Regions from separate parts of the Streptomyces sp. NPDC101194 genome, predicted to be linked through region 1. Evidence: riboswitches for the same ligand, from Rfam matches in the RefSeq annotation. Region 1 holds a riboswitch; each other region holds the start of a gene.
The links. Region 1 has a riboswitch for cyclic di-AMP ahead of ACIRP2_RS15970 (M23 family metallopeptidase). Riboswitches for the same ligand answer to the same signal wherever they lie in the genome.

Region 1 (2,194 bases):
ACGGCCGTGCAGAATCTCGTGGGTGTCGCACCGCTGAAGTTCGAGACGGCGGCGTCCGTCGCGGGCACTCTCGCCGACCAGGTCGAGCAGCACCTCCCGGACGACTACCAGGCACAGCTGTACGCCCGGCTGGCGGAGACCGGAACGGTCGAGGCGACCGCAGCGGTGGTCAACGCCTTCCCGGGCGACCGCCTGGTCACGGTCCTCGTCGGTGACGCCGCGCGGATCGAGGAGCCGGTCCGCGCCCTGGGCATCGGAGAGGTGTCTGTGGTCGCCGGCTGACGGTCGTCGCACGCCGTCGCGGATGCCGGAGGACCGACCCGGCGGAACTCCGGGAAGAGCAGGTCGCACCGGCTGAGTGCCGGTCGCCCCGGTAGGTCCACCGATGCGCCATGGGTGCTCATACCGGGACAAGAGGGAGACCCTGTGCGTCATGTCTCGCCAGGGTCTCCCTTTTGTCCGTTCTGAGGCGGGGGTTGCCTGTCGGTCCTGTGGGATGCGCTACAAAACGGCCTGTCCGTTTGGTGAATGAAAGTGACCCCGCTTAGCGTCGGCTGGGCTGTCCGCCACTCGTATGCCGCAACCGTGACGTACCGGGCAGTCATCGCCGAGTCCCCGTCAGGCGCGAGCCCGGGGAGCCGGGGACCCACGCAGTCCCTGGGGTGAATCGGATGCCTGATCCTCGGTGAGGCCGGGGCGTCCGTAGGAGACCTTCCTGCTCCGAACCCGTCAGCTAACCCGGTAGGCGAGAAGGAAGGAAAGGATCAGCCACCACATGGCTTTCACCCGTGCCGCCGGGAAGCATCGTGCCCCGAGCCGACTGACCTGCGGGAGCGCCAAGATCGCCGGCGCCGCGGCTCTGGCGACCACCGGAGTCATCGGTGGCATGGCCTCTCCGGCCCTCGCCGCGGACGCCGGGACTCCCTCCGTCAGTGAGACCGGTCTGAACCAGATCATCGCCATCCAGGGCGCACTCGCCGACCAGATCGCCGCCCAGGCCGACGCACAGAAGCACCAGGCCGAGGCGAAGGCCCAGGCCCAGCGCAAGGCCGAGGCCGAGAAGAAGGCGGCGGAGGCGAAGGCCGAGGCGAAGCGGGCGGCCGAGGCGCGTGCCGAGAAGGTGCGTGCCGCCCGGTCCGCCGAGCGCACCCGCCTGGGCTACTTCCAGCTCCCGGTCGCCGGTTCGTACGTCACCACCGGCTACAAGTCCAGCGGATCGCTCTGGTCCTCCGGCAGCCACTCGGGCATCGACTTCCACGCCGTGTCCGGCAGCTCCGTCGTCGCCGTCGGCGCAGGAACGGTCGTCGAGGCCGGCTGGGGTGGCGCGTACGGCAACAACATCGTCCTCCGGATGACGGACGGTACGTACACGCAGTACGGCCACCTCTCCTCGATCGGAGTCTCCGTCGGCCAGAGCGTCGGTGCCGGGCAGCAGATCGGTCTCTCCGGCTCGACCGGCAACTCCACCGGCCCGCACCTCCACTTCGAGGCCCGGACCACGCCCTCGTACGGATCCGACATGGACCCCGTCGCGTACCTGCGCGCCCACGGTGTCAACGTCTGACCGGCACCCGTCCGCAACACCCCTTCGAAGGCCCCGGCGTCACGCCGGGGCCTTCGTCGTGCCCGACACCCGCGCCCGCCCCTCCCCGGGCCCGGCCGCCGAACCGCCCTGCTGCTGTCCGCCGGGCCGGCCCCGCGCGACCAAAAGATATTCATGAATTTCCATCCGGCATCGGAAATGTGGCCGCATTGCAATAGAGTCGCAGAACAGGCGTCGGTCGGGGCGGTCGCGTTTTGCGGGGATTGAGGCGGAGGTTCGGACATGCGCATTCCGGCGCATTCGGTATGCACGGCAATCCGTGACGACATCGTCTCCGGCGTCTTCGAACGCGGCAGCCGGCTCACCGAGGAGTTGTTGGCGCGCCGTTACGGGGTGTCCCGTGTCCCGGTACGGGAAGCGCTGCGCACCCTGGAGTCCGAGGGGTTCGTGGTCACCCGTCGGCACGCGGGAGCCTGTGTCGCCGAGCCCACGGAGCAGGAGGCCGCAGACCTCCTGGAGGTTCGGGCGCTGCTGGAGCCGCTGGGTGCCGCGCGCGCCGCGCAGCGCCGCACCGAGGCGCATCTCAAGGTGCTGCGCGGTCTGGTCAGACTCGGTCAGGAGCGGGCCAGGCGGGGTGAGGGGGAGGACCTG
Region 2 (2,194 bases), on a different contig from region 1:
GGACGGCACGGCAGCACGGCCCGTGCTGCCGTCGTCGAGGCCAACCTCGACCTCGACCGTGGGGTTCCCCCGGGAGTCGAGGATTTCCCGGGCTACGACGACGTCGATGGACGGCACGAGGCATCTCCTTCTGGGATATGACACTGGTTGTGCAGGGTCACTTTGGCCTTGCGACAAGAGCCTAACCGGCCCGGCCCGCTCAGTCGGACGACCGCCCGTCCCCTGGGACGAAAAAGGACCCAAGAGCGAGCATTACAGGGCAAACAGCCAGAATTTTACTGGCCGGTAACTACAAAAGTTGAACGATCATGCACGTCCCGGGGCCTGCCCGGAGACCTGCCTCGCGCGGGCCCGCCCCTCCCGTTATGACGCGACACCGAGACGACGCGCCCCGCCGGGACGGAGCTGCCGCGCATACAGAGGTGACGCGCCCGCGGAAGCAGGGGGCCACACGGAAACCCCGGCCCGGCGCGTACGGGGGAACGCGCGCCGGGCCGGGGTGCTCAGGGAGGAGAGGTCCCGGACTACTTCGTCAGGTGCAGCTGCTGACCCGGGTAGATCAGGTCGGCGTCCTTGACGATGTCCTTGTTCAGCTCGAACAGGTGCTGCCAGCCGCCCTTGACCTTGTGGTCGGCGGCGATCCTGCTCAGGGAGTCGCCGGAGACGACCTTGTACTCGCCGTCGCCCTTCGCGACCTTCTGACCGGTCGGGGTGGTGACGGTCTTCTTCGACTCGGCCTGCGGGGCGGCGGAGCGGTCCGAGCGGTTGGTGGCGGGGGCCTCGGCGCGCTCGGCCTTCTTCGGCTGCGACTGCCGCTCGGGCGCGGCCGGGGTGCTCTGCCGCGTGGCACCGGAGGCGGTCTTCGAGGAGGAGCCGGTGTCGACACCCGGGTCCACACCGTCGTTGCGCAGGTTGCCGGCGCCGGCGCAGCCCCAGGCGCTCGGGCCCTGCATGGCGAGGAGCTTCTCGGCGGCGGCGATCTGCTGGGCCTTGGTGGCCAGGTCGGCGCGGGGGGCGTACTGCGTACCGCCGGCGGCGGCCCAGCTGGACTGCGAGAACTGCAGACCGCCGTAGTAGCCGTTGCCGGTGTTGATGGACCAGTTGCCACCGGACTCGCACTGCGCGACGGCGTCCCAGGTGGCGACGGAGGCTGCGGAGGCACCGGTCGCACCCATCAGCGGGACGGCGACGGCGGTACCGGCGACACCGGCGAGCGTGGCGACACGGACGGCCTTGGACGGGCGGCGGTGCTTGCCCTTGCTGGAAAACAGCATGGAACTTCTCCTCACCGACGCCTACGAGGTGAGCTGTCGGGTTCGGGCCAAGTGAGTTGCCCGGTCGCACGTCCTAGCGCGCGACTTCACCCCAAGCCGTCCCTGATCCGCTTTTCGACGATCAGGCCGGCGCCTACCTGGGTCCCCCGCTCCTGCCTACGGCGCTTTACGCGTCTGTTCCCTTCGACCGACGGCAGGATTCGGCGTGACGGTCGACGGGGCCCGCGGTGCGAGCGGTTCCGACCGTAAACACAGGCAACCCCCACATTCAAAGATGGACACATCGGACAATCAGCCCTTACTTGCATCTGAGGAACCGTCGTTTTCGCAGGTCGGAGGCGATGCGGAAGCGCAACCCGGACGCGACACGCCAGTTGACGTAAAGAGACCCATGTCTCACTTACGCATAAGCGGACATAGGTCCCTGAACTACCCCGGTTTTTGAGGCTCCATTAGCCGATTTTCAGACCGCTCTCAGTCGGCCTTCACATCGATACGGAGGCTCTGGCCAGGGAGGATGAGGTCCGGGTCGGAGCCGACCGTCCCCTTGTTGGCCTCATAGAGCGCGGGCCAGCCGCCGGGAACCTTCTGTGCATCAGCAATCGCCCAGAGGTTGTCGCCGGAGCGGACGGTGTACGTGCCGTCGGCCGCCGACGCGCCCGCGTGGCGGGCGTCGCCGCCACCGCGGGAGGCATGACGACCCGACTCGCGGTCGACGCCGCCGTTCGCGCCCCGGCTCCCCTCGGGCGCCGGGGCGCCGCGATGCTTGCCGCTCACACCATTGGACGAGTCGGACTTACGGGGAGAATCGGACGCTTCGGGGGACGGATCCGAGGACGGGGCGACCGACCCGGTGGCCGAAGGCTTCGCGGAGTGCCCCTTCTTCGCCGCCGACTTGCCGTGGGCACCCGAGTGGCCGT
Region 3 (2,194 bases), on a different contig from region 1:
CCGCGCGGGTGATCGCGGAGACCGCCATGCGGGCCGTGCTGCCCAAACCGTCCGACCGGATCGGCGGGCTGCATGTGGCGGCGCGGTACGAGGCGGCGCAGGCGGACGAGTTCGTCGGCGGCGACCTGTTCGCCGTGGCGGACACCCCGCACGGGGTGCGGCTGGTGGTCGGGGACGTACGGGGGAAGGGGCTCGACGCCGTGGAGTCCGTGGCGGTGATCATCGGCGCGTTCCGGGAGGCGGCCGAGCAGGAACGTTCTCTGGAGGGCGTGGCTCAGCGGCTGGAGCGGGCGCTGGCGCGAGAGGGAACGGGGCGGAGCGGGCTGGACGTGGTCGAGGGCTTCACCACCGCCGTACTGGCCGAGATCCCGTCCGGGCTGTCGCGGGTGCGGATCGTCAACCGTGGTCATCCCGAGCCGATCCTGCTGCATCCGGACGGAGCCCTGGATGTGCTGGGGCCGTCGGTGCCCGCGCTGCCGCTCGGGATGGATCTGGGGGTGTGGCCCGACCGGGCGGACGAATGGGATCTGACGGCGGGGACGACCCTGCTCCTCTACACCGACGGTCTCTCCGAAGCGCGGAACGCCGACGGGGTCTTCTACGATCCGGCTGCGCGGCTGCGCGGGCGGATCTTCCCGGGACCCGAGGAGCTGCTGTCCGCCCTGACCGACGACGTGCGGCGGCACACGGGCGGCGAGACCACCGACGACATGGCGCTGCTCGCGGTCGTACGTCCCGCGGAGGGGCAGCCGCACCGGCGCAGGACGGTGAAGATCGTGGGACTGGACACGATGTGACGGGTGGGGCGGGTGCGTGGTGCGGACCGGGTGGAGTGCCGGACGGGCATGCCACCGTGCGTAACCGAAGCACGCCGCTCCGCATAACATTTGACGCAACGTCAGAATCCGGGTAATGGCTGAGGGGCGATCAACTCATCCGATTCCACCCGGTTATGTCCCGTAAAGTCCAGGCCAAAGACGTGAACGATCAGTGGGAACAGCTTGGAATAGGGCCCGGGTGTCTATTAACGTTCGATAACGCAGCGCGGTCGTCCCAGCCGTCGTCAGTGGCGGCACCGTGCGCGAGCGCCGAATTCCGCAAGGGAACCGGGGAACCACCTACATGGGGTGAATCGGACACCTGTGTCTCGTGAGAGGCAGAGGCGCCCGTAGGAGACCTTCCTGCTCCGAACCCGTCAGCTAACCCGGTAGGCGAGAAGGAAGGAAAGGAGTGCGCCCAAGTGGCGTCCAACAAGCCTGCCCCCGAGGCCCCCGCGCGGTTCACCTCCGACTTCGGCCCGGGCGGTGACTTCGGCACCGGTTCCGACTACGGCCTCGGATACGGCCCCGGTCTCGCCTCCGACGCCGGTTACGCAACCACCGGGACGAGAACGGCGTTCGGGACCGGCTACGGCACCGAGCCGGGCGGCGACTTCACCGGTGAGTTCGGGTCCGGTGAGTTCAGCGGGTCCGGCGATCCGGCAGAGCTCCGCGGGGGATTTCGCGCCGACGGCGTCGGTGAACCCGAACGAAGCCGGGACGAGTGGAACCCCACCGAGGAGTCCGTCCGCCCCGTGCGCGGCAAGCACCGCGTCGCCAAGCAGCGCAACGGACTTGCCCGTAGCTCCACCGTGCTCGGGGTCGGCGTCATCGCGGCGGTCGGCGCGGGCGGCATTGCCACCGCGCAGAGCAAGCCGGCGGTCTCCATCTCGCTTCCCGATTCCATCGCGGACAACCTGCCCGACGCCAAGTCGCTCCCCGGCGTGGGGTCCCTGTTCTCCGGCGAGTCCGAAGCCGACAAGGCCGAGGCCGTCGCCGCGTCCGCGCCGCTCACCACCGCCGGCATCACCACCGCCGAGGCCCAGCGGGGCGCGACGGACGCGGGCGAGGCGCTCCGTGCCCGTATCCTCCAGCAGGCCGAGCAGCAGCAGGACGCCGCCGACGCCGAGGCCAGGGCCGCCGAGGAGAAGGCGGCCGCGGAGAAGGCCGCCGCCGAGGCCAAGAAGCAGCAGGACGCGGCCGAGGCCAAGATCGCCGCCGAGAAGAAGAAGGCGGAGGAAGAGGCCAAGAGGAAGGCGGAGGCCCTGCGGCTCGCCAAGCTGGCCGCCAGCTACGCCATCCCGACCTCCTCGTACACGATCACTTCGACCTTCGGCGAGGCCGGCTCGATGTGGTCCTCCGGCTACCACACCGGC

Region 2: another riboswitch for cyclic di-AMP. It lies ahead of ACIRP2_RS24340 (transglycosylase family protein); the one in region 1 lies ahead of ACIRP2_RS15970 (M23 family metallopeptidase).
Region 3: another riboswitch for cyclic di-AMP. It lies ahead of ACIRP2_RS16710 (M23 family metallopeptidase); the one in region 1 lies ahead of ACIRP2_RS15970 (M23 family metallopeptidase).

What each region holds. Positions count from the first base shown of each region.
Region 1 covers NZ_JBIWOS010000003.1:653,195-655,388, reverse strand. The annotation lists gene ACIRP2_RS15975 (M16 family metallopeptidase) at 1-282, shown strand, start outside; cyclic di-AMP (ydaO/yuaA leader) riboswitch at 596-762, shown strand; gene ACIRP2_RS15970 (M23 family metallopeptidase) at 776-1,564, shown strand; gene ACIRP2_RS15965 (GntR family transcriptional regulator) at 1,826-2,194, shown strand, end outside.
Region 2 covers NZ_JBIWOS010000006.1:405,036-407,229, reverse strand. The annotation lists gene eno (phosphopyruvate hydratase) at 1-117, opposite strand, end outside; gene ACIRP2_RS24340 (transglycosylase family protein) at 525-1,274, opposite strand; cyclic di-AMP (ydaO/yuaA leader) riboswitch at 1,278-1,448, opposite strand; gene ACIRP2_RS24335 (transglycosylase family protein) at 1,749-2,194, opposite strand, start outside.
Region 3 covers NZ_JBIWOS010000004.1:21,451-23,644, reverse strand. The annotation lists gene ACIRP2_RS16715 (PP2C family protein-serine/threonine phosphatase) at 1-797, shown strand, start outside; cyclic di-AMP (ydaO/yuaA leader) riboswitch at 1,077-1,229, shown strand; gene ACIRP2_RS16710 (M23 family metallopeptidase) at 1,241-2,194, shown strand, end outside.